3 regions of the Variovorax sp. LjRoot84 genome follow, and region 2 is predicted to be linked to each of the others. Evidence: predicted binding sites of a transcription regulator. Region 2 holds the regulator's gene; each other region holds the start of a gene.

Region 1 (10,179 bases), 530 kb from region 2:
GCGCACCAGCGCGTCGTAGGCGGCCTGGTCGCTGTGCGGATGGAAGCGGCCCAGCACGTCGCCGACCACGCGCGCGCTCTTGACCGGCTTGGCACCGACAGTGCCGTTGGCGCCGCCGAAGCCCAGGCCCATGCGCGACATCGAATAAAGAATGCGCCGCTGCACCGGCTTCTGGCCGTCGCTGACGTCGGGCAGCGCGCGGCCCTTGACCACGCTGAGCGCGTATTCGAGGTAGGCGGTCTGCGCGTAGTCGGCCAGCGTGAGGGCGTTGTCGCCTTCGTCGGCAGGGCCCAGGAGATCGAGCGGGGGTTGGGAGTCCATGAAGAAAAGAGAGAAGAAAAAAAGAGTTGCAGGCCGTCGCGTGCGAGCGCGCTCAGCCCAGTGTGAATGCCTCGTGCACCGCCGATTGCACGCTGCCGCCCAGCACCGCGCCGCCGCCCGCGACGTAGATCCAGTCGCCGATCACGGCCGCGCCCACCGCATGGCGCGGCGTGGGCATGGGCGCATGGCGCTGCCAGCTGTCGGCCACCGGATCGTAGCTTTCCATCTGGCCGAAGACCTTGGCCAGGCGCGGCACGCCGCCGGCCAGGAAGCCGCCCTCGCCGCCCATGGCATAGAGGCGGCCGCGATAGACCACCAGGCCATGGCCCGAGCGCGCGGTGGGCAGCGGCGCGCGCAACTCCCAGGTGTCGCGCGCCGGCAGGTAGACGTGGTGCAGTTCGGTGTTGTATTCGAAGGTGTTGAAGCGCCCGCCGATCACGTGGATCTGGCCGTTGTGCGCAATGCAGCCCACATGGTCGCGCGCGCCGGGCAGCGGTTTGCGCGAGGACCAGCGGTCGGCCTGGGGGTCGTAGACCTCGTGCCAGCCCACGCTGGCGCGTTCGGCCGCGGGCTCGGACGCGCCGCCGATCAGGTGGATGGCGCCACCCTGCACCACAGCGGCCGCGGCGCCTCGCGGGCGCGGCAGCGGCGCGATGGCGGTCCAGCGGTTGGCCGCAATCTCATAGACGTAGGCGTTGGTGTCCGAGCGCCGGTTCTGCTCGACGAAGCCGCCGAGGGCATAGACGCGCCCGCCCTCGGCCGCCACCGCGACGTGGTTGGCGCCGCGCGGCAGCGGCGCGCCGTCGAGCCAGCGGTCGGCGGCCGGATCGTAGATGTGGTGGTAGTCGCGGTTGACCGCGCCTTCGCCGTAGCCGCCGACCACGTGCATGCGGCCTTGCGCGGCCGTGGCCCAGGCCATCTCGCTGCGCGGGATCGGCAGGGCCGCGCGCGGCACCCAGCGGCCCGGCGCGCCGGCCGGCGCCGGGCTGTCGGTGACGCGCTGTGCCTCCTGCTCCGGCGTCATGTGGTGCGGCACGCCGCCCTGCAGCCTGGCGTAGGGTTCGGCCGAGGACGGGGCCACGGGCAGATGGTGCTGCGCGCGCGCCGCACCGGTCGTGGCGGCCAGCGCGGTGGCGAGAACGAAGTTTCGGCGCTGCATCGAGCTTCAGGACAGGGCGGGATCGAGCCGCAGCCCCTGCGGCGGCTCGGGCAGCGAAGGCATCGCGGGCACGCCCCGCGAATCCGGCGGCATGTTGCCGCGGCCCAGCGCACCGCCGCGCGGCGGCGCAAGTTCCATGCGCACGCGCCCCGGCGCCTTGCCGCCGCGGCCTGCGGCCGCCGAAGGCTTGAGATAGGCGTAGAGCTGCAGCACCGTCTTCACGTAGTTCTGCGTCTCGCGGTAGTTCGGTATCTTGTTGCCGGCGCGCTGCACCGCGCCCTCGCCCGCGTTGTAGGCCGCAAGCGCGAGCTCGATGTCGCCGGGGAACATCTCGATCAGGTCGCTCAGGTAGCGCGAGCCGGCAGCGATGTTGATGCGCGGGTCGAACAGCTTCTTCTCGAGCGAGCCGCGCTTGTCGGCCTGCACGCCGTAGCGCTGCGCGGTGGCCGGCATCAATTGCATGAGGCCGAGCGCGCCCTTGGGCGACACGGCCTGCGCATCGAAGCCCGACTCGGTGGCGATCAGGGCCTGCAGCAGTTCGTAGTCGATCGCATGGCGCCTGGCGGCTTCGCGCAACGCTCCCTGCGCGGGCTTGTAGCTGGGCGAGGCCTCGAACAGCGCGAGCAGGGTCTGCGAGGCGCGCGGCACCTTGCCGTCGATCCTGCCGGCGCGTCCGCGCAAAAGCGGACCGATGCCGTCCGCCGTGTCGAAGCTCTGGCCGCCGCGGAAGAACAGCTGGTAGCGCTCGTCGAGCTTTTCGGGCGCGAAATGCGCGACGCCCCGCTCGTCGACGTAGCCAAAGATGTCAGCCGCGTGCGCGAGCGGCTGCGTCGTCGACAGCAGCAGGGCCAGCAGCAATGGGAGGAAACGGCCAAGGGTGCGCATGGGGGTCAGAGACGCATTTTCGGCGCGAACGCCTACTGCGTCACGCGCTCAAACATCGACCTCGACATCGTCGGCCCGCAGCTCCATCAACTCGCGTCGCGCCGCGGCCTCGCCCTTGCCCATCAGCTTGGTGATCTCGCCCTGCGTGCCCGAGACGTCGAAGCGGCCCAGGCGCACCTGCAGCAGTCGCCGCGTGTCGGGGTTGAGGGTCGTCTCCCACAGCTGCTCGGCGCTCATTTCGCCCAGGCCCTTGAAGCGGCTGATGCTCCAGGCGCCTTCGCGCACGCCGTCCTTGCGCAGCTTGTCGAGGATGGCGACCAGTTCGCCCTCGTCAAGCGCGTAGACCTTCGAGGCCGGCTTCTTGCCGCGCGCCGGCGCGTCGACGCGGAAGAGCGGCGGCTTGGCGACATACACGTGACCGGTTTCGATCAGTTTCGGGAAATGGCGGAAGAACAGCGTCAGGAGCAGCACCTGGATGTGCGAGCCGTCGACGTCGGCATCGCTCAGGATGCAGACCTTGCCGTAGCGCAGGCCCGACATGTCGGGCGTGTCCTCGGGGCCGTGCGGATCGATGCCGATCGCGACCGAGATGTCATGGATTTCGGTGTTGGCGAAGAGGCGGTCGCGCTCCACTTCCCAGGTGTTGAGCACCTTGCCGCGCAGCGGCAGGATGGCCTGGCTTTCCTTGTCGCGGCCCATCTTGGCGCTGCCGCCGGCCGAATCGCCCTCGACCAGGAACACCTCGTTGTGGGCGATGTCCTTGCTCTCGCAGTCGGTCAGCTTGCCGGGCAGCACGGCCACGCCCGAACCCTTGCGCTTCTCGACCTTCTGGCCGGCCTTCTGGCGTGTCTGCGCGGCCTTGATGGCCAGCTCGGCGAGCTTCCTGCCGTAATCGACGTGCTGGTTGAGCCACAGCTCCAGCGCCGGCCGCACGAAGCTGGACACCAGCCGCACGGCGTCGCGCGAATTGAGCCGCTCCTTGATCTGGCCCTGGAACTGCGGATCGAGCACCTTGGCCGAGAGCACGTACGAGGCGCGCGCGAACACGTCTTCGGGCAGCAGCTTCACGCCCTTGGGCAGCAGCGAATGCAGTTCGATGAAGCTCTTGACCGCGTTGAACAGGCCGTCGCGCAGACCGCTCTCGTGCGTGCCGCCGGCGCTGGTGGGAATGAGGTTGACGTAGCTCTCACGCACCGGCTGGCCTTCCTCGGTGAAGGCGACGCACCACTCGGCGCCCTCGCCCTCGGCGAAGTTGTCGGCGTTCTTGTCGGCATGGCCCGCGCCTTCGAACAGCGGGATCACCGGGTCGCCGTTGAGCTCCTGCATCAGGTAGTCGCGCAGACCGCCCTTGTAGAGCCACTGCTGCGTTTCCTTGGTCTTCTCGACCACCAGCGTGACGGTGACGCCCGGCATCAGCACGGCCTTGCTGCGCAGCAGATGGGTCAGCTCATGGATCGGAAGCTGGGGCGATTCGAAGTACTTGGCGTCCGGCCAGGCGCGCACCGTGGTGCCCTGCTTGCGGTCGCCGCCGTCGTTGGCGCGCACCACCAACGGCTCGATCACGTCGCCGCCGGAGAACGCGAGCTGCGCTGCCTTGCCTTCGCGAAAGGATTGGACCTCGAGCCGCACCGACAGCGCATTGGTCACCGACACGCCCACGCCGTGCAGGCCGCCCGAGAAGCTGTAGGCACCGCCCGAGCCCTTGTCGAACTTGCCGCCCGCGTGCAGCCGGGTGAACACCAGTTCGACCACCGGCGCCTTTTCTTCCGGATGCAGGCCGAAGGGGATGCCGCGGCCGTCGTCCTCGACGCTGACCGAGCCGTCCGCGTGCAGCGTGACCTTGATCTTCTTGCCGTAGCCCGCGAGCGCCTCGTCGGCGGCGTTGTCCAGCACTTCCTGGATGATGTGCAGCGGGTTGTCCGTTCGGGTGTACATGCCCGGTCGCTGCTTGACGGGCTCGAGGCCCTTGAGAACGCGGATCGAGCCTTCCGAATAGGCCGGGGGAGTCTTGCTGAGGGTCGCCATGGGGGCGGATTGTATGCGTGGCCCGGCGAAAACCCTGTATGGACATACAGAAGCCCTCTGATGCCGCCGCCGCATCAGCGCGGCCCGAAAATATCAACAATCCCCGTCGCCGCCGTGCCATGCGGCTGCTCCGGCTTTGGATACATTGCCTGGAATGAATTCCACCCTCAAGCCGCTGTCGCTCAAGCAAGTCCTGTTTTGCGGCGCCATGATCGTCACCCTCTCCATGGGCATCCGCCACGGCTTCGGCCTCTGGCTGCAGCCGATCACGCAGGAACAGGGCTGGTCGCGCCAAGGCTTCTCGCTCGCGATCGCGATCCAGAACCTGTCCTGGGGCGTCATCGGCGTCTTCGCCGGCATGCTGGCCGACAAGCTGGGCGCCTTTCGCGTGCTGGTGATGGGCGCGGTGTTCTACGCCCTGGGCCTCGCGGGCATGGCGCTCTCGCCCACGCCGCTGCTCTTCGCGCTGACGGCCGGCGTGCTGATCGGCGCCGCGCAGGCCGGCACCACCTACGCCGTGATCTACGGCGTGATCGGCCGCCAGATTCCAGTGGAGCGGCGCTCCTGGGCCATGGGGGTGGCCGCCGCGGCCGGCTCCTTCGGGCAGTTCCTCATGGTGCCGGTCGAGGGCCACCTGATCGCGGGCTTCGGCTGGCACACGGCCCTGCTGGTGCTGGCGCTCATGGTGCTCCTGATCGTGCCGCTCGCTTTCGGCCTGCGCGAGCCGCGTGTCGGCCACGCAGCCGTCGCGCACCGCGACCAGACCATCCTGCAGGCGGTGCACGAGGCCTTCAAGTACCCGAGCTTCGTGCTGCTGATGGCGGGCTATTTCGTCTGCGGCTTCCAGTTGGCGTTCGTCGGCGTGCACATGCCGAGCTACCTGCGCGACAAGGGGCTGTCGCCCGAGGTGGCGAGCTATGCGCTGGCGCTGGTCGGGCTGTTCAATGTCTTCGGCACCTACGTCGCAGGCTCGCTCGGGGCCCGGCTGGCCAAGCGCAAGCTGCTGGCCGCCATCTACTTCAGCCGTGCGGCGGCGATCGCGATCTTCCTGCTGACGCCGATCACGCCGCTCACGGTGTACGTGTTCGCGAGCGTGATGGGCTTCCTGTGGTTGTCGACCGTGCCGCTGACCAGCGGCATCGTGGCCCAGATCTTCGGCGTGGCGCACCTGTCGATGCTGGGCGGCTTCGTGTTCCTGAGCCACCAGGTCGGCTCCTTCCTCGGCGTCTGGCTCGGCGGCTATCTCTACGACAGCACCGGCAGCTACGACATCGTCTGGTACCTCGCAATCGCGCTCGGCGTGTTCGCGGCGCTGGTCAACCTGCCGGTCAAGGAAGGCGCGATCGCGCGCCCGGTTCCTCAGCCGGCCTGAGATCCTTCGCCATGCGCCCCAACACACGCCATCACCTCGTGCAAGCCGGCTGGCTGGGCGCGGCGGTGCTGGCACTGCTGGGCGTGTTCGCGCTTTACACGCGCCCCGGCTTCCTCGTGACGCTGGTGGACCAGATCTGGGCCTGCTTCTGAGCCACGACCTCCCGCCCTCCCCCTGGATCGTGGGCTGGTCGCACCTGCTGGCGCCCGGCGCCGGCGTGCTCGACGTGGCCTGCGGCGCGGGGCGGCACATGCGCTGGTTCGCTGAGCGCGGGCATCCGGTGACGGGCGTGGACCGGTCGCCGGAAGCCATCGCTTCGGCGGCCGAGTTCGGGCAGGCTGTGCTGGCCGACATCGAGTCCGGGCCCTGGCCCCTTGGCGGCCGGGTATTCGGGGCGGTGATCGTCACCAACTACCTCTGGCGGCCGCGCCTGCCCGAGATCGTCGCCGCGGTCGCGCCCGGCGGCGTGCTGCTCTACGAAACCTTCGCCGCGGGCAACGAGACCGTGGGCAGGCCCTCGCGGCCCGATTTCCTGCTGCAGCCGGGCGAACTGCTCGGCGCCTGCGCGGGCCTGCGGGTCGTGGCTTACGAGGATGGCTTCCTGGCACAGCCGGAGCGCTTCATGCAGCGGATCGCGGCCGTCCGGCCCGCCATCCACTCGCCCGGAACGCCGCCGCGCTACCCGCTCCGAGGGCCCGCCGCCAGTTAGTAGAATGTCTGCTTTTCGTCCACCGACAAAAGAGACCCCCTTGGAGCAACTGACAGGCAGCATCGTCGCGCTCGTCACGCCGATGCATGACGACGGCAGTGTCGACTATCCCGCCCTGCGCCGGCTGATCGACTGGCACATCGACGAAGGCACCGATTGCCTCGGCGTGGTCGGCACCACCGGCGAGTCGCCGACGGTCGACGTCGAGGAGCACTGCGAGATCATCCGCGTCGCGGTCGAACAGGCCAAGGGCCGCGTTCCCGTGATGGCCGGCTGCGGCGCCAATTCCACCAAGGAAGCGATCGAACTCGCCAGGTTCGCCAAGGGCGTGGGCGCCGACTCGCAATTGCAGGTGGTGCCCTACTACAACAAGCCGACGCAGGAAGGCCAGTACCTGCACTTCAAGGCGATCGCCGAGGCCGTGGGCGATCTGCCTATCGTGCTCTACAACGTGCCCGGCCGCACGGTGGCCGATATGGCGCACGACACCGTGCTGCGCCTGGCGCAGGTGCCCGGCATCGTCGGCATCAAGGAAGCCACCGGCAACATCGAACGCGCGCAGTGGCTGATCCGCGATCTGCCGAAGAATTTCGCGGTCTATTCGGGCGACGATCCGACCGCCGTCGCGCTGATGCTGTGCGGCGGCCAGGGCAACATCAGCGTCACGGCCAACGTGGCGCCGCGCAAGATGCATGAGCTTTGCATGGCCGCGATCGCCGGCGACACCCGGCGCGCGATGCAGATCCAGTTCGAGCTGATGCCGCTGCATCGCCATCTGTTCGTCGAACCGAATCCGATCCCGGTCAAGTGGGCCATGGCCCGGCTCGGCCTGTGCGGCGGTGCACTGCGCCTGCCGCTCACCGAGCTCGCCGAAGCGAGCCGTCCGGTGGTCGAGTCCGCGCTGCGCGCCAGCGGCTTGCTCAAGGACTGATTCCATCCGCACCGCCCTTCGCGAACGCCGGCAACCTTTTGCGCAGCCGGCGCTCTGACACAGCGGGACGCTGCTGCCCATCGATTGAGCTAAACATTCCACAAGGAAGACGACGTTGAAAACCATTTCGCGATTCGCACTGCTGGCCCTGATCGCCAGCCTCGCCGCCTGCTCGGTCCTCGAGAGCGACAAGATCGATTACAAGAGCGCCGGCAAGGCACCCACGCTCGAAGTGCCGCCCGACCTCACGCAGCTCTCGCGCGAAAACCGCTACGCGGTGCCCGGCGGCGCGGTGACGGCCAGCGGCTACCAGGCCGGCATTGCCAACGCGCCCAGCATCCCGACGGCCGTCGGCAACATCGGCGACGTTCGCATGGAGCGCTCGGGTTCGCAGCGCTGGATCGTCGTCAACCGCTCGCCCGACCAGCTCTGGGAGCCGGTGCGCGACTTCTGGCAGGAGAACGGCTTCCTGCTCACCACCGATCAGCGCAACCTCGGCATCATGGAGACCGACTGGGCCGAGAACCGTGCAAAGCTGCCGCAGGACGTCATCCGCGGCACGCTCGGCAAGCTGGTCGATTCGGTCTATTCCACCGGCGAACTCGATCGCTTCCGCACCCGCCTCGAGCGCACGCCCAACGGCACCGAGATCTTCGTGAGCCACCGCGGCATGGAAGAGGTCTACAACACCGCGCGCAAGGACCAGACGGTCTGGCAGCCGCGCGCCACCGACCCCGAGCTCGAAACCGAATTCCTGCGCCGCCTGATGGTGAAGCTGGGCGTTTCGCAGGAGCAGTCGAAGCTGCTCGCCGCGACCAGCGCACCCGCGCGCACCGCCAGCGTCGCCAACGTCGGTGGCCAGCCGGTGGTGCAGATCAACGAAAACTTCGAGCGGGCATGGCGCCGCGTCGGCCTCGCGCTGGACCGCACCGGCTTCACGGTCGAAGACCGCGACCGCAGCGCCGGCACCTACTTCGTGCGCTACGTGGCGCCCAACCCGGACAAGAAGGAGCCCGGCTTCTTCGGCAAGCTGTTCAGCAGCTCGGGCAAGGCCGAGGCGCCGCTCAAGTACCGCATCATGGTCAAGGGCCAGGGCGATGCCAGCACGGTGGCGGTACTCAACGAAAGCGGCGCGCCCGAAACCTCGGCGAATGCACAACGCATCGTGCAGGTCATCGCGGACGACCTGAAGTAGGTCTTCTCGAATGCTGCGCTTCCGCAGTCTGGGCAGCGGCAGCACGGGCAATGCCACGCTGGTCGAGGCGACGAGCGGCGGCCGCACATCGAGGCTCCTGATCGACTGCGGCTTCGGGCTGCGGCAGCTCGACGCGCGGCTGGCACGCGCAGGCCTCGCGGCCTGCGACATCGACGCGGTCTTCGTCACGCACGAGCATGGCGACCACATCGGCTGCGCACACGCGCTGTCGCGCCGCGAGCGGCTGCAGGTCTGGATGAGCGAGGGCACCTGGCTCGCCACCGGCGGGCGCGATTTCGAAGGCCGCCTGGGTCTGGCGCGCGACGGCGCTGACATCGAAGTCGGCGACATCGTGGTCCAGCCCTTCACCGTTCCGCACGATGCCCGTGAGCCGCTGCAGCTGCGCTGCACCGATGGCGCGCGCAGCCTCGGCGTGCTGACCGACCTCGGGCACGCGACACCGCACGTGCTGGCCCGCTTGATGGGGCTCGACGCGCTGCTGATCGAGTTCAATCACGACAGCGACATGCTGGCCGGCTCGGCCTATCCGCCCTTCCTGAAGCTGCGCGTCGGCGGCAACTACGGCCACTTGTCCAACGCCGCCGCGGCAGCCATTGCGCGTGCCGTGCATCACGGCGGACTGCGCCACGTTCTGGCAGCCCACCTGAGCGAACAGAACAACCGGCCCGAGATCGTGCGGCGCGCGATGGCCGAAGCACTCGGCGCCGGCGAGGACGAGATGCTGACGGCGAACGCCGCAGAGGGCTCGCCCTGGCTCGATCTCTAGGCAATCGGGATAGGGGCCGGTCAACAAAGACCGGACCCCTCCCACACCACCCGGCATGCGGGTCCGCACCGGGCGGTTCGAGAAGTTGAGGTCAGCATAGGCGGGGAACTCCGAGGCCGTCGAAGTATGCGATGGTGAGCACCCGGTTCAGGCCGAGTGCGCTGTTGTGCCACCAGCGGCGAGAGTTCCCGGCGATCTGGGCTGCCACATCGCGGCTGGCGCCCAAGGCGCGCAGTTCACGGTACATGGTCGGGCCCCGACACCAGAACTTCAGTTGGATGGCACGCAAGCGAATCCATCAGGATGTCGTGGTTCACGCGATCGAAGAATTTCTCCAAGTCCACGTCCACCACCACACCGTGCGTCCATCGACGCCGGCGCTCCCCTTGTTGGCTTTGACGCGTTTCCACGCCGCAGCCATGTTGTGCTTTGCCAGCGCCTGCTCCAGCAGGTCATCTGGCCCCCAGTGCGTTTGATCATGCCGCGACAGCTGTGCTTCATCGCGCCCCCGCTCAGGCGTGGCTTCACCTCGCCCTCGCGTCGGTCGCTCCGCTTGCGCGGACTTCTGATGCCATGCACTACCGGTCGACATGCCTCGTCACTGTCCTTCTCGTTCGGCCCTTCGCCGGATCACCCGACTACTATGGCCTCTGCTGACTTCTCGCTCCGGGCAGGCCCGTCGCCCTTTCAGGCACGAGGCGAGATCTCCCCAGGTAAGAACGCACTCCTTCATCACACAACCGCCAGATTTACGCCGCCTGAGCCTTGATCACGAGAGCTTCGCGGATTCATGCC
Region 2 (10,179 bases):
ATCCAGCGCGAGGACGACAAGGAAGAAACCGTGCGCAAGCGGCTCGAGGTCTACAGCCAGCAGACCCGGCCGTTGGTCGACTACTACTCGGCCTGGGCCAAGGCGGACCCGGCCGCAGCGCCGAAGTACCGCGCCATCAGCGGCGTCGGCACGGTCGACGAGATCACTCAGCGCGCGCTGGGCGCCCTCGGCAGCTGATCAGGCCGGGCTGGAGCGCAGCCCGTAGACCTTGCCGTCGGCGAACAGGTATTCGACGCGCATCACCGGCTCGCCCTTTTCTTCCTTGAAGGTGAAGCCCACTGCCGAGATGGTCGCGCCGGACTTGATCTCCGAAACCTTCCAGGCCTCCATTCGCGTCAGCGGCGCGAGTTCGAGCGTCCACTGGCGATCGGCGCGGCGCGGCGCGGTCGCCTTGGCAAGAAGTCCGGGGCCATCGACCGGCGCGCTCTGCGCGGGCGGCTGTCGCGTTGCGAGGTCTGCCGGCACCTTGAGACCCGGCGGAACCTCGATCACCAGCTCGGCATGCGGGTTCTGCCAACGCGCGCGCACGACCTTTCCTTCCAGGTAGAGCGGACGCCCCTGGTCGAAGCTGCTCCAGCCGTGGTGCGCCCAGGCGAACGGGGTGACGACGGGAAGGGATGCGGCGGCGATGACGATGCTGCGACGTTTCATCGGAAAAACTCCTTCTTCTCTTCAGTACGCGATCCAGCGGCCGCAGAACACGACGGCCAGCCAGATCGCAGTGGACAACAACATCTGTACCCGCGCCAGCGCATCGAGTTTGCGCAAGGACCTTCGCGCGTGGAACCAGCCCGCGTTGCATCCGGCGGCCAGCAACAATCCCATCTTGATCACGAAGGCCCGGTTGGCGAGCAGTTCGGCCGGCTGGGTCGCGAACATCAGCGAGCCGCTGGCCGCCGCCAGCGTGAAGCCGCAGAGCGCGATCGACAGCGACAGCCTGGCCATCGCCTGCACCGGCAAGGCAGCCGCACGTCCGAACACCCGCAGCTCGAGCGCCACGAGATTGCCGAGCAGGAGTGCGATGCCGATGATGTGCACCGCCTCCAGCGCCGGATAGGCCCACGAGTGCGATTGCAGAGCGCTGAACATGGCCTCAATCGGCGGCCGGCTGATCTGCCATCAGCTCCAGCACCAGCGCGATGCGCGCCTTGACGGGAGTCAGTGCGCCCGCGTCACGCAAGAGTGCATTCGGCGCCGGCAGGATGCGGCCCTGCGTGCATCGCGTGGCGCGCACGACCGCAATGCCGGCAGCCTGCGCCCGCAGCGCGGCTTCTTCCAGCGCAAGGTGCAAGGTGCCGTTGCCGGTGGCCGCGAGCACCAGGCCCTCTACCGGCTCGGCGGCGCCGGACTGGCGCTCGCGAATCAGTGTGTCGATCAGGCTGCCGCGCGCCTCCGCATGACTCATCACGATTTCCACATGGGGCCAGCGGGCGGCATTCGTCATCCGTTCGAAGAGCTCGCGCGCATCCTGTTGCGGCGATACCGGCCAGCTTCGGAGGCCGCGCACCGCGCCCTCCTCCACATAGGCCACCGGTCCCGCATCGCCGGAGTCGAAGGCGTCGAGCCGGTAGGTGTGGACCTTCTGGACGTCGAAGGCGCTGTGCACCGTGCCCGCGCAGACGGCCACCACGCCCAGCGCGCCGGGGCTGGACGCGACCGCGATCGCATCGCGCACGTTCTGCGGGCCGTCTGGCGACAGCGCGGTCGCGGGCCGCATCGCGCAGGTCAGGACCACCGGCTTCGACGGAGCCAGCACCGACTGCAGGAAGAAGGCTGTTTCCTCCAGCGTGTCGGTGCCATGGGTGATGACGAGGCCCGCTACGTCGGGCTCGGCGAGCCAATGGGCGCAGCGCTCGGCCAGCGTACGCCAGATCGCAAAGCTCATGTCCTTGCTGTCAATCTGCGCCACTTGCTCGGCCGCGAGTGCGATGCCTTCGGGCGCCTCGATGCCGCCCAGCAGTTCCGTCACGCCTACTTGCCCGGCCGTGTAGCCGATGTTGTCGCCGGCCGCCGTAGCGCGGCCGGCGATGGTGCCGCCGGTGCCCAGAACGATCACGCGGCGCTTGCCTTCTCGAAGGGTATCGACCATGTCTTGCCAAACCTCCGGAAACTGGTTAAAAATACAGGTACTGGATATTCAGCCAGTGCCGCAAGGAGTCATCAATGCAGTTCGCCGTCAAGCTTACCGCCCGCCAGCAGCAGATTCTGGACTTGATCCAGAGCGCCATCGCACGCACCGGCGCCCCGCCCACGCGTGCCGAGATCGCCGCCGAACTGGGCTTCAAGTCGGCCAATGCGGCCGAAGAACATTTGCAGGCCCTGGCACGCAAAGGCGTGATCGAACTCGTGAGCGGCACCTCGCGCGGCATCCGCCTCAAGGGCGACGCACTGCGCTCGCTGAACGAATCGCGCAACAACCAATTCTCCCTGTCGCTGCCCGGCATGGCCCAGCTCGCGCTGCCGCTGATCGGCCGTGTGGCTGCAGGCTCGCCCATCCTCGCGCAGGAGCACGTCGACCAGACCTACTACGTCGAGAACACCCTGTTCCAGCGCCAGCCCGACTACCTGCTCAAGGTGCGTGGCATGTCCATGCGCGACGCCGGCATCATGGATGGCGACCTGCTGGCGGTGCAAGCCACCAAGGAAGCCCGCAACGGCCAGATCGTGGTGGCCCGGCTGGGCGACGAAGTCACGGTCAAGCGCCTCAAGCGCAACAAGCAGGTCATCGAGCTGCATGCCGAAAACCCCGACTACCCCACCATCGTCGTTCAGCCCGGCGAGCCTTTCGAGATCGAAGGCTTGGCCGTAGGCCTGATCCGCAACACGATGCTCATGTAGGGGGTCCAAACCCCGGCCGCGACAGGTGGCGGGCGTATGGCCGAGGGCCATCACCCTGTAGCAGCCGATGAAAGCAATCCTGCCTGTGTTCAACCTCTGACTTTTCTGGAGTTCACATGGGAATCGCTCTTCTCAGCCTTGCTGATCTGTTCATGCCGCTGCAATCGCTGGCCGATCGCTGGATGCCTTCGCGCCGCAGGCGTTCGTCCGGCCTTCGCTATGTCGGCATTCGGCCCAGCTGTGCCTCTGCACCCGCGCCGACGCGTCCCCTGCGCGTGGTACGCACGGTCGATGCGCAGCGCCCCGGCCAGAACGCGGGCCGCGTCGTGATCTCGGGCCGCATGGCGGACGTCTGCGCCGAACTCGATCGGCTGGCCGCCCTGGAAGCGGCGGACACCGTGCCGCGCGCCAGCCGCCTGCATTGAGCGAGGCGATGCCGATCGGCAATTGAAGCCGTACCGAGCCTGGGTTATCCCCGGGCAGCGTGCGCCTGTGGAACGCAGGGCACGGAGTACGCGGATGGTGCGAGGCACAATGGCATGCCATGAACATTGTGATCCTCGACGACTACCAGGACGCGGTGCGCAAGCTGCGCTGCGCTTCCAAACTCGACGCGTACGCGGCCAAGGTCTACACCAACACGGTCAAAGGCATCGGGCAGCTCTCGGTGCGGCTCAAGGATGCCGACGTGATCGTGCTGATCCGTGAACGCACACAGATCTCTCGCCAGCTGATCGAGAAGCTCCCCAAGCTCAAGCTCATCTCGCAGACCGGCCGGGTCGGCAGCCACATCGACGTGCATGCGTGCACGGAGCAAGGCATCGCGGTGGCCGAAGGCACGGGCTCGCCGCTGGCGCCGGCCGAACTCACCTGGGCGCTGATCATGACGGCGATGCGCCGCTTGCCGCAGTACATCAGCAACCTCAAGCATGGCGCCTGGCAGCAGTCGGGGCTCAAGTCGGCTTCGATGCCTCCCAATTTCGGGCTCGGCTCGGTGCTCAAGGGCAAGACGCTTTGCATCTGGGGCTATGGGCGCATCGGCCAGCTGGTCGCACGCTATGGGCAGGCCTTCGGCATGCAGGTGGTGATCTGGGGCCGCGAGGAGAGCTGCGCCAGGGCACGGTCCGACGGCTTTCAGGTGGCACCGAACCGGGACATCTTTTTCAGCGTGGCCGACGTGCTGTCGATCCATCTGCGGCTGGCGGAGGAAACACGGGGCCTGGTCACCCTCGAGGATCTGTCGCGCATGAAGCCCACCGCACTGTTCGTCAACACCTCGCGCGCCGAGCTGGTCGAACAGGACGCGCTGCTCGCGGCCCTCAACCGCGGCCGGCCCGGGCTGGCAGCCGTCGACGTGTTCGAGAGCGAGCCGCCGCTGCAAGGCCATGCGCTGCTGCGCCTGGAGAACTGCATCTGCACCCCGCACATCGGCTACGTCGAGCAGGACAGCTACGAGATGTACTTCGGCCAGGCCTTCGACAACGTCGTCAGCTTCATCAAGGGCAACCCGACCAACATCGTGAATCCGGGCGCACTGCAGGTCCGCCGTTGAAACAGCCTGCGCTGCCGGCAGCTTTGTGGGCCCTGCTGGCGGGCAACTTCGTGATCGGGACGGGCGTGATGGTGGTGCCCGGCACGCTCAACGAACTCAGCACCTCGCTGCAAGTCAGCGCGGCTACCGCCGGCCAGTTGATCACCGCGGCGGCCGTCGTGATGTGCCTCGGCGCTCCCTTGCTGGCGGCCGTGGTCGCGGGCTGGGACCGCCGGGTGCTGCTCGCCTGCACCATGCTGTGGTATGCGGCAGGGCATCTTCTCGCGACGCTGATGCCGAACTTCGGCGGGCTGCTGGTGGTGCGCATGCTGACGGTCGTCGCGCCCGCGATCTTCACGCCGCAGGCGGCCGCCTGCGTGGGTCTGCTGGTGCCGCCCGAGCAGCGGGGCCGCGCCGTCACCTTCGTTTTTCTGGGATGGTCCATGGCCTCGGTGCTGGGCCTTCCGCTCGGCACGCTGATCGGCGGTCATTTCGGCTGGCGCACCGCGTTCGCGACGATCGCGCTCCTGTCGATCCTCAGCGCAGCCTGGATCTGGCGCAAGCTCCCATCGGGCATCCGGCCGGCCGCGCTGTCGCGCGCGGCCTGGGCCCAGGTGCTCAAGAGTCCGTTGCTGATGGGCGTCGTCTCCGTCACCGCGCTGCAAGGCGCGGGCCAGTTCGTTCTGTTCAGCTATTTCGCACCCGTCCTCAAGCAAGCGCTGGGCGCGGACGCCACGGCACTGGGCCTGATGTGGGGCTGGTTCGGCGTCTGCGGCCTGCTCGGCAACATGCTCGTGAGCCGGTACATCGACCGCATGGGCGCCTCGCAGATGGTGCTGCTCACGACGTCGCTGATCGCGCTGAGCCTTCTTCTGTGGCCTCTGGGCGTGACGCTCGCGGGGCTGGCGCTGATCATCGTGCCCTGGGGCTTCGGCTGCTTCGCCACCAACTCGGCTCAGCAGGCACGCCTGGTCTCGATGGCGCCCGCGCTCGCGCCGGGCTCGGTGGCGCTCAACAGTTCCGGCATCTACGTGGGGCAAGCGGTGGGTGCCGCAGCCGGAGGCTGGCTGCTGGCCCATGACGCGATCGTCTGGATGAGCTGGGCGGGCCTGGCGATGGTGCTCTGCGCGCTGGCGCTCAGCCTGGCCGTCGACCGGGCGCAACGCCGCGCCCCGGCGCTCAGCGCTTGACCGGCTTGGGAGCTATCTCCGCCTCGGTGGCCGGATCGAAGAGCTCGAAATCGATCACGTGGGGATCGCTGGACGGTGCGGGCGGCGGCTTCGGCGTTTCGATCGGCGCTCGCATGGTTTCGAAGGCCGTCTTGTCGAATTCGGCGAGGTCCAGGTCGATGTCGGGCTTGGCGCGCGGCACCGGTGCGGCGCCTGCGGGAGGCGCCGGAAGCGGCGCATCCGGCACCAGCACAGTCTCATGGTGCAGGTGGTCGTCGATGGCGCCGTAGATCGAGGGGGGCAGCGTCGGGGCGTACTCGACGGCCTCGGGCGCGCTCTCGCGATCGAGCGGCGCAGGCGTCGTGGCCAGCTGGTCGTGGCCGAAGGTATCGACGAAGGAGTGCGGCGTGACGGGCGCAGGCGGTGCGCTGTTCGGATCGATCACTTCCTTGGCCACGGAATAGAGCAGCAGCAGCTCCTGGTAGGCCGCCAGGTCGAAGGCCTCGTCCTCGTGCGCGCCGGGCTTGCGGAATATCAGCTCCTCGATCAGCGCCAGGGTGCCCGGCGCAGGCCACTGCGATTCGATGCGCGCGAGGGTGCTGCGATAGTGTTCGAGACCCTTGCCCGTCTCGTTGAAATTCTCGAACGCCGGGACGTCGGCGTTGAAGGCCCGTTCGAATTCCTCCGCCAGGCGCGCATAGTCCTCCTTGCGCCCCAGCGAATGAAAAATCCGCAGCAGGTCCAGGTAGGCCAACGCGCTGGTGCCGGGATTGGTGGCGATGTGTTCGCGCAGCACCGCGATTGCCTGGTCGTGCTGGCCGAGCGAAAGGAAGAAGTCCGACTGCTGCTGCACGTCGAACAGCTCTTCGGTGTTGACCGGCCGCACCGGCGCGCCATCGGGCGTGCGTGCCGGCTGGGGTTCGGATTCGCCGAAGCCGCTGTCGTCGTCGGGCTCCAGGGCTGCAAAGGTCGCCGCGCCGAAGCTGGTGGCGTTCGCGCTGCGCCGCGGCGGCGGTACGGAGTCGACGTCCGGCTCCTCGTCGAGCAGTGCGCGCAAGGAACTCGGCCGCGTGGGACCGCCCTCGCCCTTCGACGGCGTCTCGCCCCACCAGGCCGGCGCTGCGGCTCGGCGCGCCATGCGCCACAGCAGCACGATCGCCACCAGCGCGATCAGCAACAGGGCGATCAGGGCGTAGACCAGTGGATTGCGGTAGCGGCTGTCGTGCGCCTGCGCGAGCTCGCTGCGCATCTCGAGCAAGGTGCGCTGGTTCTGCGCCGTCTGCTCGCGCAGCGCGGCCAGCGTGGCTTCCAGCGCTTGCATGCGTTGGGCCTCGCGCTGCGCCGCTTCGGGGTCGATGTTGAGCGCGCGCCACTCGGCGGCGGCCGCGGCGCGGCGCGCGAGGTCTTCGCTGGCCGGCAGCGTCAGTTGCGGGCTTGTCTTGAGGCCGGGCTGCGCGACGGGAACCGGCTCCAGCGTTTCGAGTTGGAGCCGGGATCCACCGGCGACGGCCCCGCGCCTCGGCTCAGCGGCTGCGACCGTCGGGACGGTGCGCGGCGCGGCCGCACGCGGTGTGGCGGGCGGTTGCGCCGCGGCGGCCCGGCGCGGCGCGGGCGCAGAGGCAGCGCTGGGACGCGGCGACGACCCGTCGGCGTCGCGCGTGCGCGCGGCGGGCGCCGCTGCGGTGTTGCGCCGCGCCGGCGCTGCGGTCGGGCCTTCGAGGCCGGACGATGCGCCCCCTGCCGCAGCACGCGATGGCGCGCGCGCGGGCGCTCGCGCCAGGGTCTCGGACGATGCCCTTGCACCCGAAGGCGGCGCAAGGACGGGCAGCGCGGGTTCGGACGGAACGTCGGCCAGCAGCACATAGCTGCGCGTCGACTTCGTATCGCAGCCGGCACGCACGTTCACATTGACCACGGGTTCGTCCACGGCGACGGTGGAACGGATATGGATGCGCGGGCTGCTGGCCTTCGGCCCCGGCTCCAGCGATACAGTCAGGCTCCGATCGGCAATGCGGGTGTCCCCCTGCACGACCTCGGCTTCGAGGCACAACGCGCCCCCATCTTCGGCAGCATCCAGCGAAAGCGGAATCACCACATCCAGCGGCTTGCCGATCCAGACAGCCCCTTGGGGCCGCCCGATCGTCAAGGCAGGCGAGTCAAGTGCGAGCCCGAATAGAAAGAGGGCCGCCGCCAGGCGTGGGAGTTGCAAAATGGCTCGAAAAAAGTAATCGAAAGTTGACACATTCTGGCATGGGCATCCGTGCCAGCCATCCTCAGAGAGACAATTATCAAATGACTGTGAACTTTTCCAATGTGGGCATCATCGGTGCCGGCGCCATGGGGCGCGGCATCGCGCAGATCGCCGCGCAGGCCGGGAGCGAGGTCCTGCTGCTCGACAGCTTCGAGGGCGCCGCGGTCCGCGGACGCGATGCCATCCTCGCCCAGTGGCAGAAGCAGCACGAGAAGGGAAAACTGGACGAGGCGCAGCGCGATGCACTGTCCGCTCGTGTCCGCGCCGTCGAATCGGTCCAGGCGCTCGCCGGCTGCGAGCTGGTGATCGAAGCCGTGGTCGAAGACCTCGAGGTCAAGCGCAAGCTGTTCAGCGAACTCGAAGCGGTGGTCGCGCCCTCGGCCGTGCTGGCGACCAACACCTCATCGCTCTCGGTCACCGCCATCGCCGCGGTGATGGCGCATCCGCAGCGCATGGCGGGCTTTCATTTCTTCAACCCGGTGCCCCTGATGAAGGTGGTCGAGGTCGTGGCCGGCTTCAAGACCGAGGCCGAGGTCTGCCGCCGGCTCGCGGGCTACGCCGCGCAGATGGGCCACAGCGCTGTGCAGGCCAAGGACACGCCCGGCTTCATCGTCAACCACGCGGGACGCGGCTACGGCACCGAGGCGCTGCGCATCGCCGGGGAAGGCGTGGCGGACTTCGCCACCATCGACCGCATCCTCAAGGACCAGGCGGGCTTTCGCCTCGGGCCTTTCGAGCTGCTCGATCTGACGGCGCTCGATGTTTCCCATCCCGTGATGGAGTCGATCTACCGCCAGTACTACGAGGAGCCGCGCTTTCGGCCCAGCGTGATCACCGCGCAGCGGCTCGCAGCGGGTGCGCTCGGTCGCAAGACCGGCGAAGGCTTCTATCGCTATGTCGACGGTGCGGCGCAGTTGCCCACCGAAGCGCCGGTGCCGACGGTCGACGCCGCCCCGGCCGTCTGGGTCTCGCCCCGCGCAGCACGGCGGCCCGATTTGCTGCGGCTCGTGCATGCGCTGGGCGCGCAGCTCGAAAGCGGCGCCACGCCCTCGCCCGCCGCATTGATCCTGGTCGCACCGCTGGGCTTCGACGTCACGACCGTCGCCGCCGTCGAACGGCTCGATGCGACGCGCACGGTCGGCATCGACCTGATGGTGGACGATGCAGCCACCAAGCGCCGCGTGCTGGCCACCAATCCCGCGACGCGGCGCGACGTGCGCGATGCGGCCCATGCGCTGTTCGCGCGCGACGGCAAGGCGGTAAGCGTGATCCGCGACAGCGGCGGCTTCGTCACCCAGCGCGTGATAGGCACCATCGTGAACATCGCCGCCGACATGTGCCAGCAGCGCGTCTGTTCGCCCGCCGACCTCGACGTCGCCGTTCGGTTGGGCCTCGGCTACCCTCAGGGTCCGCTGGCGATGGGCGACCTGTACGGGCCGACGAACGTGCTGGAAGTGCTCTTCAACCTCCAGACCGTGTATGGCGATCCCCGTTACCGCCCGAGCCCGTGGCTGCGCCGCCGTGGCGCACTGGGCCTGAGCCTCACGCATGAAGAAGAGTAAGAGACACCGACCATGACCGCAGAACTGAAAAGCACGAGCGAAGGACAGACCTTGGTGCTCACGCTCTCCAACCCCTCGCAGCGCAATGCGCTGGGCCCCGAGATGTACGCGGCCGGCATCGAGGCGCTCAGCGGCGCCGAGAACAGCGACGAGATCCGAAGTGTCGTGCTCGTGGGCGAAGGCGCATGGTTCTGCGCCGGCGGCTCCTTGCAGCGCCTTTCGGCCAATCGCGAGCGCGAGCCCGCAGTGCAGGCCGAGAGCATCGAGTCGCTGCACAACTGGATCGATTCGATCCGCACCTTTCCCAAGCCGGTGATCGCGGCCGTCGAGGGCGCCGCGGCCGGCGCCGGCTTCTCGCTCGCCGCGGCCTGCGACTTCATCGTCGCCGCGCGCGATGCAGTATTCGCCGCCTCGTACAGCACCGTCGCGTTGTCGCCGGACGGCGGCTTGAGCTGGCATCTCGCGCAGGCACTGCCTCGGCAGCTCGCGAGCGAATGGCTCATGCTCGGAGGGCGCATCGAGGCACAGCGCCTGCATGCGCTCGGCCTGGTGAATGAGATCACCGAGAGCGGCCAGGCCTTGAGTGCGGCGCTCGCGCTGGCGAACCGCCTCAACGCACGCGCGCCCAACTCGCTGGCCAGCATCAAGGAGCTGCTGAGCGAGGCGCGAGGCGCAACACTGGCTTCGCAGCTGTCGCAGGAACGCGACCACTTCGTGCGCAACCTGCACCACCGCAACGCCGGCATCGGGATCGCCGCTTTCCTCGCCAAGGAAACGCCGCGCTACGAGTAGCGGCACGTCGCTCTC
Region 3 (10,179 bases), 1.4 Mb from region 2:
TTCCAGAGCTCGGCCAGCGTGAAGCGCGTGGCGAGCACAGGAATGTGCAGCGCGCTCGGTGCCACGCGCCAGCGCAGCGACTTCACTTCGACTTGCGCGAAGCCGTGGCTCTGGAGCGTTGCGGCGAAGTCGTCGCGCGTGGCCAGCGTGGGCACGGCCCAGCTGTCGGCCCAGAGCCGGTGCAGCCAGCCGGCGATGCGGCCGGGCTGGCGGCGCAGCAGGAAACCGTCGATCACCACCAGCCGCGCGCCGGGCTTGAGCAGGCGCGCGGCTTCGGCGACGAAGTCGGCCTTGGTGGCGCCGCTCGCATAGCAGGCGCTCTCGACCGCCCAGGCGCCGTCGGCCTGCGCGGTGGGCAGCCCGGTGCGGGTGTAGTCGGCCTCGACGTGCGCTACGCGGTCGGCCACGCCGGCGCCGGCATCGAGCCGGGCCGCGATCGTGTTCTGCACCGCCACGTTGGTCACGGTCACCGCATAGAGCTTGGGGTGCTCCATGGCCAGCGTGCGCGCGGTGGCGCCGGCACCGCAACCGAGGTCGACCACGCAGGCCGGCCGTGCGGCGTCGAGCTGCAGCGCGCGGCCCACGGCGCGGTTCATCTCGACCAGCATGCCCTCGCGCCGCAACGGATTCAGGCCTGCGCGCCAGAAGCCGAAATGCATGTTGTAGCCCGGGCTCCACGCGCGGTAGTCATCGGCGACCTCGGTGAAGTAGTCCTGCGTGTCGCTCGGCGTCACGGGGGCATGCGAGGGCGCGGCAGGTGCCGGCAGCGCGATGCGTTGCGGGAGGGTGTCGCTCATGAAGTGCTTTCCTGAAGTTGATTCACAAGGTGTCGGCGAAATCGCGCAGGTCGCGCGGCTCGGTGCCCAGCCAGCCGCGCAGCGGCGCATTGCTCGCGACGTTGTCGAGCTCGAGCATCACGCGGGTGTCGGTGCACCACGGCACGCCGGGTACGAAGTCGCCGGCGCGCGAACTCAGCACGCCCACCCATGCGGGCAGGCGCAGCACGCGGGCCGGCTTCGGCGCACCGCCGCGCCGCGCGCTGCGCAAGGTGGCGATCAGCTCGGCCAGCGTCATCGCGCGTGCCCCGCCGAACTCCACCACGCCGAGGGAGGGCGAGGCCGGGTCGGCCAGCACCGCCACGGCACGTGCGAGATCCTCGACATAGACCGGCTGCAACTTGGCAGCGAGCGCGGGGGCGGGCATCGCCAGCACAGGCAGTGCGGCCAGCGTGTGGAACAGCTTGGTCGCATCGCCGCCCTGGCCGAGCACGACCGAGGGCCGCAGCGCGATCCACGAGGGGCCGCCGGCGGGCAGGGCTTGCAGTACAGCTTCGGCGGCGCGCTTGGTGCGCGCGTACTGGGTCGGGTTGTCTTTGTCGTTGCGGCCGATGCCCAGCGCCGAGATCTGGACGATGCGGCGCACGCCGGCCTGCGCGCAGGCTTGGAAGAGCGCGGCCGGCGTGTCGGTGTGCACCGCCTTCATCGGCCGGCGCGCGCTGTCGCGCAGCACGCCGACGGCGTTGATCACCGTGTCGAAGCCCCGCAAGCGCGGCAGCCAGGTCGCGGCATCGGTGTCGCGCGAGTAGTCGATCGGCAGGTGGGGCAGGTCGGTGCGCAGGCGCGTTGCGCTGCCGCAGGTCACCTGGTGTCCCGCCTTCAGCACCGCGGCGGCGATGCGGCTGCCGATGAAACCGTTGGCACCGCAGACGAGGATGTTCGATGAAGTGGTCATGGCGCTACTCCGGGTCTGAGTTCTTCTCGATGCTTCAGTCAAAACAGAAATAAAAACTCAAAAAAATGTTAGAGCATGGGCAGGCTGGCATGGTGCGCGTCAGGATCGTCCTTGCCGCGGTTCGCATCGCCGCGCACGAACTTCTGCACGCTCGCGCCCAGCGTCAGCACCTTGTCGAGGGTGCCGGGCGACAGCCGCAGCATCTCGTCGGCCCAGGTGCCCAGCTTGGCCATGAGTTCCATGGTGGAGCGGATGCGGTCCTGCGCGTCGGCCGGCTCCTTGCCGAAGTCGGGGCTGGCGATGATCTCGCGCAGCACCCGCACGGTGGGGTCGAACTCGCGCTCCTTGCGCTCGCGCACCACGGTGCGGAACAGCTCCCACACGTCGACGCTGGTCTCGAAGTAGTCGCGACGGTCGCCCAGCACGTGGGTCACGCGCACCAGGTTCCAGGCCTGCAGTTCCTTCAAGCTGTTGCTCACGTTGGAGCGGGCCACGTTGAGCGTTTCGGAAAGCTCCTCGGCATGCAGCGGCCTGCCATGGGCGAAGAGCAGGGCGTGGATCTGCGACACGGTGCGATTGACACCCCACAGGGAGCCCATCTCGCCCCAGTGAAGCACGAATTTGCGTTGGATTTCGGTCAGTTGCATGGTGTGGCCTTGCAATCGAGTTTATGGTTTTCGAAATTTCTGTCAATAAAGAAATGAAAGTCTAATGCGGCACTGGCTAATTGGTGAAATACTGGATGTTCATACAGTTTCCAAGGGGCATTTCACCATGGCCGATGTTTTCATTCCCGTCCATGCCCTCAAGGGCCGAGGCGCGGCCACCCGCCTGCCGCACCGCTTCGAGCGCGACGTGCGCGATGCCTACGACGACGGCTGGGGCACGCTCGAAGAAGGCGCGGCCGAGCCGCTGCCGCCGCTTCAAACAGAGGTGCGTTTCGAAGACGTGAAGTCGGTGTTGTGCGAGAACGATTCGCCAGACATCTACTTCGATCGATCGATCAATCCGTATCGCGGCTGCGAGCACGGCTGCATCTACTGCTTCGCACGGCCCACGCACAGCTACCTGAACCTGTCGCCTGGCCTGGACTTCGAGACCAAGCTGATCGCCAAGCGCAACATCGTCGAGGTGCTGCGCGCCGAGCTCGGCCGCAAGAGCTACCGGCCCAGCCACATCGCGATCGGCACCGCCACCGATTGCTACCAGCCGATCGAGCGCGAGCTGCGGCTCACGCGTTCGGTGATCGAGCTCTTGAAGGAAACGCGCCATCCCTTCGGGCTGGTCACCAAGTCGAGCGCGGTCGAGCGCGACCTCGACTTGATCGCGCCGATGGCGGCCGAGCATCTGGCGGCGGTGTACGTGACCATCACCTCGCTCGACGGCGAACTCGCGCGCAAGCTGGAGCCGCGCGCCGCGGCGCCGCACCGGCGGCTGCGCACCGTGCGCACGCTGGCCGAGGCCGGCGTGCCGGTGGGTGTGAGCGTGGCACCGCAGATTCCCTTCGTCACCGAGGACATGGAGCAGGTGCTCGAAGCCGCGTGGGAGGCCGGTGCGCGCAGCGCCTTCTACACGGTGATCCGGCTGCCCTGGGAGGTGGCGCCGCTGTTCAAGCAGTGGCTGGAGCTGCACTACCCGCAGCGTGCGGGCCGCATCATGGCGCGCATCCACGAGATGCGCGGCGGCAAGGATTACGACGCCGACTTCGCCACGCGCATGGTGGGCAGCGGCCTGTGGGCCGACCTGATCCGCCAGCGCTTCGAGAAGGCGACCCGGCGCATCGGCTTCAACCGCGAGCGCATTGCGCTCGATCTCAGCGCGTTTCGGCCGCCCGGCGAAGTGGGACAGGGCAGTCTGTTTTAAAGTCGATGCATGGATCGTTTCTGGATCGTTGTCATGGGGGTCTCGGGCTGCGGCAAGTCGAGCCTGGGTGCGGCGCTGGCCGCCGAGTTCACATTGCCGCTGATCGAGGGCGATGACTTTCATCCGCCGGCCAATGTCGAGAAGATGCGCGCCGGCATTGCGCTCACCGATGCCGACCGCACCGGCTGGCTGGCCACGCTGGGTCGGGAACTCGCCGGCCACCGGCAGGGTGCGGTGCTGACCTGCTCGGCGCTCAAGCGCGACTACCGCGAGCGGCTGCGCGCCGCGACGCCGGGGCTGCGCTTCGTGTTCATGGATCTGTCACGCGAGGAGGCCGAACGCCGTGTCGCGGCGCGCGCGGCCGAGCACATGTTCCCGGCCAGCCTGGTCGCCAATCAGTTCGCGACCCTCGAATCGCCGGTCGGGGAGCCGGGGGTACTGGCCGTCGATGCGTCGGCGCCGATGGACCGGCTCGTGGAGCAGGTCCGGGCCTGGCTGCAGCAGGATCAGCGCGCCGGCGGCGTGAGCCCCAGCGCCTCGTAAACGCGCATCGCCGCGTAGGCATCGTTGGCCGCGTAGCGCAGCTGCGCATCGGTCAGCTGCTTGTGGGCCCAGTTCGAGGTGGTGGCCTTGCGCGACTTCACGAAGCGGCGGTCGAACACCAGCGCCACGGCCGTCTTCACGCCGACCGACTTGCGGTAGCCGCGGCGGCGGAACTCGGTGTCCAGATCGAAGACGGCCTGCGGCTCGATGCCGAAGCGCTGCCGGATCAGGCTCAGGTCGGAAGAGAGGCCGAAGCCGACCTTGGTCAGTTCGGTCGAGGCGAGCAGCCCGGCCAGGACCTCGTGGAACTCGCTGCGGTGCAGCTGGAAGAGCCAGGCCGCATCGCGCGTCGCGAACTGCAGCACGTGCGGGCCGCCCGAGACCTCGAACTTCGCGAAGGTCGGCTTGGATTCGGTATCGAAGCCGACCACGCCGCTGGCTCGCAGCGCCGCCACGGCCTGTTCGGCCTTTTGCGGCGTGTCGACCACGTGGATCTGCTGCAGGCCCAGGCCGTCGAAGACTTCGAGCAGCGCGATCTGCTCGCGTTCGGGCAGCGGGGGCGGCATTCCGGTCATGGTGCTTTCGATCGCTTCTTTGGCGCGGTGCCGGATCGCAAGGCGGCTTCCCAGGCGCGCCGGGCCCACAGCGCGGCCTCGTCGCGGTCGTCGAACACCTCGGCCGGCGCTTCCCGGTAGGACGTCTGCATGGTTTTCCCGCTCCTCGTGTATTCGAAAGCCGGCAATCGCAGCCGGTCGAAATGCGCGACGCTTTGCGGGTCGGCCTTGAGGTAGAGCGTGTCGCGCGCCACCAGCGCGAACATGCGCCCCTCGTGGTAGATGCCGTGGCCGCCGAACATGCGCCTGGCTTCGATGCGGCCGAAGCGCTCGAAGACCTCGTGCAGGCTCCGGACGAACTCGCTCAAGTCAATGCCCCGGCATGGTGGCGCAGGTGGTCCGCCATGAAGCTCTGGATGAAGTAGTAGCCATGGTCGTAGCCGGCGTGTCGGCGCAGTTGGAGCGGCTGGCCCGCTGCGCGACAGGCGGCCTCGAACAGGTGCGGATGCAGCTGTTCTGCCAGGAATTTGTCGGCCAGGCCCTGGTCGACCAGGATGCCGGCCGGGTAGGGCGGTGCGGTCTGCGACTGCATCAGCGCGCAGGCATCGTGCGCGAGCCAGGCGCTGCGCTCGGCGCCGAGGTAGCCGCCGAAAGCCTTCTCGCCCCACGGGCACTGCGTCGGCGCGCAGATCGGCGCGAAGGCCGAGAGCGACTTGAAGCGACCCGGATGCCGCAGCGCCAGGGTGAACGCGCCATGGCCGCCCATCGAGTGGCCGAAGAGGCCGATGCGCTGCCCGTCGATCGGCAGGGCTTGCGCGATCAGCGGCAGCAGTTCATGGACCAGGTAGCTTTCCATGCGCCAGTGCTGCGCCCATGGCGCCTCGGTGGCGTCGAGGTAGAAGCCGGCGCCGATGCCGAAGTCCCAGCTCGCACTCGCGCCGGGCAGGCTCTCGACGGCGGCGCCGCGCGGGCTGGTGTCGGGCGCGATCAACGCCAGGCCCAGCTCGGTCGCCATGCGCTGCGCGCCGGCCTTGACCATGAAGGTCTCCTCGTTGCAGGTCAGGCCCGCGAGGTACATCAGGGCCGGCACCGGGCCCTGTTCCGCTTGCGGAGGCAGGAACACCGAGAAGCGCATCGGCAGCCCGATTTCGCGCGAGGCGTGCTCGTGAAAGCTTTGCATGCCGCCGAAGCAGCGGTGTTCGGAGAGGGTCTTCAGGCTGTCGGTCATCGGCCGATGTTGCCATGCACGAGATCGCGCACGGCATCGACGAAGGCCTGCGGTTTTTCCTGCGGCAGGTTGTGGCCGGCGCCCTGCACGACGCGGTGCTCGTGCCGGCCGATGAAATGGTGGCCGTGGTCGGCCGTGCCGCCGACCGGCATCACGCCGTCGTCGGTGCCGTCGAAGGTGATGCTCGGCACGCTGATGTCCGGCTGCTCTGCGAGGCGGGCCTCCAGGGCCGCGTACGCCGGGTCGCCGGCCGCCAGGCCATGGCGGTGGCGGTAGGAGTGGATCACGATGTCGACGAAATCGGGGTTGTCGAAGGCCGCCGCGCTGCGCTCGTAGGTCGCGTCGTCGAACTGCCAGATCGGCGACCACATGCGCCACAGCAGCTTGCACAGCGCGCGCCGGTTCTGCGCCAGGCCGGCGCGGCCGCGCTCGGCGTGGAAGTAATACTGGTACCAGTACCGCGCCTCGTTTTCCGGCGAGATGGGCTGCCGCGCCGCCGCGATGTTCTGGATCTTGTAGCTGTTGACCGAGATCAGGCCCGTGCAGCGCTCGGGCCACAGCGCCGCGGCCACGCAGGCCGCGGTTCCGCCCCAGTCGTAGCCCGCGAGCACCGCGCGCGGGATGGCCAGCGCATCGAGCAGGTCCCGCACGTCGGCGCCGATCGCGCCCTGCTCGCCCGATCGCGGCGTGCCCGCGTCGGCGAACTGGGTCGGGCCGAAGCCGCGCAGGTAGGGCACGACGACGCGGCAGCCTTCGGCCGCGAGCTGCGGCGCCACCTCGACGTAGGACTGCACGTCGTAGGGAAAGCCGTGCAGCAGCAGCACCGGCGGGCCATCGGCCGGACCGCTTTCGTGGAAGGCGACCTTGAGCACGCCGGCCTGCACGCGGCGCAGGCTGCCCAGAGCGTTTTCATTCATAGAGGACCACCCCTCGGATCGACTCGCCGCGCTTCATCAGGTCGAAGCCCTTGTTGATGTCCTCCAGCGGCATGGTGTGGGTGATCAGGTCGTCGATGTTGATCTTGTTCTCCATGTACCAGTCGACGATCTTCGGCACGTCGGTGCGCCCGCGCGCGCCGCCGAAGGCCGAGCCTTCCCACTTGCGGCCGGTGACCAGCTGGAAGGGCCGCGTGCTGATCTCGGCGCCGGCCTCGGCCACGCCGATGATGATGCTGCGGCCCCAGCCCTTGTGCGTGCATTCGAGCGCCTGGCGCATCACCTTCGTGTTGCCGATGCACTCGAAGCTGTAGTCGGCGCCGCCGTCGGTGAGCTGCTGAACAGCATCGACCACGTTCTCGGTGTCCTTGGGGTTGATGAAGTGCGTCATGCCGAACTTGCGCGCCATCGCCTCGCGGGCAGGGTTCAGGTCGACGCCGATGATCTTGTCGGCGCCCACCATCTTCGCGCCCTGGATCACGTTGAGCCCGATGCCGCCGAGGCCGAACACCACCACGTTGGCGCCGGCTTCCACCTTGGCGGTGAAGATCACGGCGCCGATGCCGGTGGTGACGCCGCAGCCGATGTAGCAGACCTTGTCGAAGGGCGCATCCTCACGGATCTTGGCCAGCGAGATCTCGGGCGCGACCGTGTAGTTGCTGAAGGTGCTGGTGCCCATGTAGTGGAAGATGGGCTTGCCGTCCAGGCTGAAGCGGCTGGTGGCGTCGGGCATCAGGCCCTTGCCCTGGGTGCCGCGGATCAGCTGGCACAGGTTGGTCTTGCGCGAGAGGCAGAACTTGCACTGGCGGCATTCGGGCGTATAGAGCGGAATGACGTGATCGCCTTTCTTGAGCGTCGTGACGCCGGGGCCGACGTCGACCACGATGCCCGCGCCTTCGTGGCCGAGGATGGCCGGGAAGATGCCTTCGGGATCGGCGCCCGAGAGCGTGTAGTAGTCGGTGTGGCAGATGCCGGTGGCCTTGATCTCGACCAGCACCTCGCCGAACTTCGGACCTTCGAGGTCGACGGTTTCGATGGACAGAGGAGCGGCGGATTTCCAGGCGACGGCGGCTTTGGTTTTCATGGGGAGAGCAGGAAGTGGAGAGGCGCGGAGGGACGGTCCCCGCGCGTCACTTTATGCCATAGAAGCCCGCCGCGTTCGTGCCCCATACCTGCTCTTGTTCGGATGGCGGGAGGGCTTTGAGCAATTCCCTGGACACGGCCTCCCATTGCAGGTAGTCGCCTGCCAGCTCGAGCACGGGCCAGTCGCTTCCCCACATCAGGCGCGAGGGACCGAAGCAGGCCAGCAGGTGATCGACATAGGGACGCAACGCGTCCGCGTCCCAGCCCGGCCCCGCCTCCGTGGCGAGGCCCGAGAGCTTGCAGCACACCTGCGTCTGCTTGCCGAAACGCGCGATCTGCGTGGCCCAGGGCTCGAAGGCCCCACCAGCGATGTCGGGCTTGGCGGCGTGGTCGATGACCATGCGCAAATTCGGGTGTTGCAGCGCGAAAGCCAGTGCGGCGTCGAGCTGCTGCGGCTTGATCAGGAAGTCCAGGCTGAGATCCAGCTCGGTCATGGTCTCGATGGCAGGCTGCAACTGCGCGCCGAGGATCCAGTTCGGATCGGCGATGTCCTGCAGCATGGGGCGCAATCCCTTGAAGAGCGGCTCCTGCGCGAGGCGGCGGATGCGCTGCGGCGCGTCGGCCGCGTCCAGATCGGTCCAGCCGACGACCGCACGCACCCGGCTGGCGGGTTGTGCGGCCAGAGCCAGCAGCCGCCAAGTTTCTGCCTCGCTCGGCGCGGCCTGGATCAGCACCGTGCCGTCGATGCCCGCGCGGTCCAGGAGCGGTGCGAGGTCTTCGGGCGTGAAGTCGCGATAGAGCGCGTGCAGCGCCGGCGTGTCCTGCAGCCAGCCGTAGTCACGATGCGCGAGCGACCAGTAATGCTGATGGGCGTCGATGCGGATCGCCGCCATGGCTCAGTGTTCCCTGGCCAGCGCGTCCCACAGTGCCGCGGGAATGGGCACCCGGCTGTGCGCCACGCTCTGCGTGATCTCCGCGGGGCTGCGCGCACCGACCACCACGGCGGCCGCGCAAGGGCAGGCCAGCGCGAACTGCAGCGCCGCGGCCGGCAGCGCAACGCCGAAGCCTGCGCAGATGCCGGCGAGGCGCTCGACGTGCTCGCGCACGGCGGGTGGCGCAGGCCGGTAGTCGAAGTGCGCATTGGACGTGCTGCCGCTCGCGAGGATGCCGGAGTTGAAGACACCGGCCAGGATCAGGCGGACCTTGCGCGCGACGCACAGCGGAACCAATTCGCGCGCGGCCGAAGCATCGAGCAGGGTGTAGCGGCCGGCCAGCATCATGCAATCGAAGTCGCCCGCGGCCATCGCATCGCGGCACACCTCCCACTCGTTGACGCCGATGCCGATTGCGCCGAGCACGCCTTCGGCGCGCAGGCGGTCGAGCGCTCGGTAGGCGCCTGCCATCGCTTCGCGAAAGCGCTCGGGCTGCTGCTCGCCATGGGTGTGGCGGTCGATGTCGTGGATGAAGGCGATGTCGATGCGCGCCAGGCCCAGGCGCTCCAGGCTCTCTTCGATCGATCGCATCGCGCCGTCGAAGCTGTAGTCGAAGTGCGGCGCGAACGGGAGGCCTTGCACATAGCCGTCGCGCTCCTCGGGCGCGGCCGGGTCGGGACGCAGCAGGCGGCCGACCTTGGTCGACAGTGCGAAGCTGTCGCGCGGCTGCTTCCCGAGCACGCGGCCCAGGCGCTGTTCGCTGAGGCCGTGGCCGTAGAGCGGGGCGGTGTCGAAGTAGCGCAGGCCCTGTCGCCAGGCTTCCTCGATGGTGCGCTCGGCGCTTTCGTCGTCGAGCGGCGCAAAGAGATTGCCCAGCGGCGCGCCGCCCAGACCCAGGCGCAGCGGGCCGGCGAGTCGTTCGAAAAGGGTGTCGTTCACGCCTGCATTCTCGGCGGTAGCTGCCCTGGCGAACACCTGCTACAAACGGGCCATGAAAAAGATCCTCGTCCTCAACGGTCCCAATCTCAACCTGCTCGGAACGCGCGAGCCCGCGCAGTACGGCTACGAAACCCTGGCCGACGTCGAGCGCATGTGCCAGGAGGCGGGCGCGAAGCTCGGCGTCGAGATCGAGTGCCGCCAATCGAACCACGAAGGCCAGCTGATCGACTGGATCCACGAGGCCGGCCGAGAGGTTGCCGCCGGCCGCATGTTCGGCGTGGTGATGAATCCCGGCGCCTACACCCACACCTCGATCGCGCTGCACGATGCGATCAAGGGCGCGAGCGTGCCGCTGGTCGAGCTGCACATCT

Evidence for each region. The regulator LexA, encoded in region 2, represses DNA repair genes until DNA is damaged. The targets are predictions, from matches to a motif close to ACTGTATNNNNATACAGT.
Region 1: the regulator LexA is predicted to act here: its motif matches at 4,424-4,441, upstream of ACSQ9I_RS11135 (DNA topoisomerase IV subunit B).
Region 3: the regulator LexA is predicted to act here: its motif matches at 2,469-2,486, upstream of ACSQ9I_RS20375 (PA0069 family radical SAM protein).

What each region holds. Positions count from the first base shown of each region.
Region 1 is NZ_CAXUTE020000001.1:2,140,795-2,150,973, reverse strand. It holds gene parC (DNA topoisomerase IV subunit A) at 1-321, opposite strand, end outside; gene ACSQ9I_RS11145 (Kelch repeat-containing protein) at 374-1,480, opposite strand; gene ACSQ9I_RS11140 (lytic transglycosylase domain-containing protein) at 1,487-2,365, opposite strand; gene ACSQ9I_RS11135 (DNA topoisomerase IV subunit B) at 2,414-4,390, opposite strand; gene ACSQ9I_RS11130 (MFS transporter) at 4,545-5,762, shown strand; gene ACSQ9I_RS11125 (hypothetical protein) at 5,774-5,914, shown strand; gene ACSQ9I_RS11120 (class I SAM-dependent methyltransferase) at 5,944-6,471, shown strand; gene dapA (4-hydroxy-tetrahydrodipicolinate synthase) at 6,476-7,402, shown strand; gene bamC (outer membrane protein assembly factor BamC) at 7,518-8,597, shown strand; gene ACSQ9I_RS11105 (MBL fold metallo-hydrolase) at 8,608-9,384, shown strand; partial or broken gene ACSQ9I_RS11100 (group II intron reverse transcriptase/maturase) at 9,476-9,676, opposite strand.
Region 2 is NZ_CAXUTE020000001.1:2,669,207-2,679,385, reverse strand. It holds gene adk (adenylate kinase) at 1-198, shown strand, start outside; gene ACSQ9I_RS13580 (DUF6152 family protein) at 199-672, opposite strand; gene ACSQ9I_RS13575 (hypothetical protein) at 694-1,110, opposite strand; gene ACSQ9I_RS13570 (asparaginase) at 1,115-2,110, opposite strand; gene lexA (transcriptional repressor LexA) at 2,185-2,859, shown strand; gene ACSQ9I_RS13560 (hypothetical protein) at 2,976-3,284, shown strand; gene ACSQ9I_RS13555 (D-2-hydroxyacid dehydrogenase family protein) at 3,404-4,411, shown strand; gene ACSQ9I_RS13550 (MFS transporter) at 4,408-5,580, shown strand; gene ACSQ9I_RS13545 (type IV pilus assembly protein FimV) at 5,570-7,768, opposite strand; gene ACSQ9I_RS13540 (3-hydroxyacyl-CoA dehydrogenase) at 7,852-9,372, shown strand; gene ACSQ9I_RS13535 (oxepin-CoA hydrolase, alternative type) at 9,385-10,164, shown strand.
Region 3 is NZ_CAXUTE020000001.1:4,092,093-4,102,271, reverse strand. It holds gene ACSQ9I_RS20390 (SAM-dependent methyltransferase) at 1-797, opposite strand, end outside; gene ACSQ9I_RS20385 (NAD-dependent epimerase/dehydratase family protein) at 820-1,731, opposite strand; gene ACSQ9I_RS20380 (GbsR/MarR family transcriptional regulator) at 1,800-2,378, opposite strand; gene ACSQ9I_RS20375 (PA0069 family radical SAM protein) at 2,506-3,594, shown strand; gene ACSQ9I_RS20370 (gluconokinase) at 3,604-4,137, shown strand; gene ACSQ9I_RS20365 (3'-5' exonuclease) at 4,101-4,712, opposite strand; gene ACSQ9I_RS20360 (TfoX/Sxy family protein) at 4,709-5,059, opposite strand; gene fghA (S-formylglutathione hydrolase) at 5,056-5,919, opposite strand; gene ACSQ9I_RS20350 (alpha/beta fold hydrolase) at 5,916-6,836, opposite strand; gene ACSQ9I_RS20345 (S-(hydroxymethyl)glutathione dehydrogenase/class III alcohol dehydrogenase) at 6,829-7,938, opposite strand; gene ACSQ9I_RS20340 (amidohydrolase family protein) at 7,985-8,821, opposite strand; gene ACSQ9I_RS20335 (aldo/keto reductase) at 8,834-9,808, opposite strand; gene aroQ (type II 3-dehydroquinate dehydratase) at 9,861-10,179, shown strand, end outside.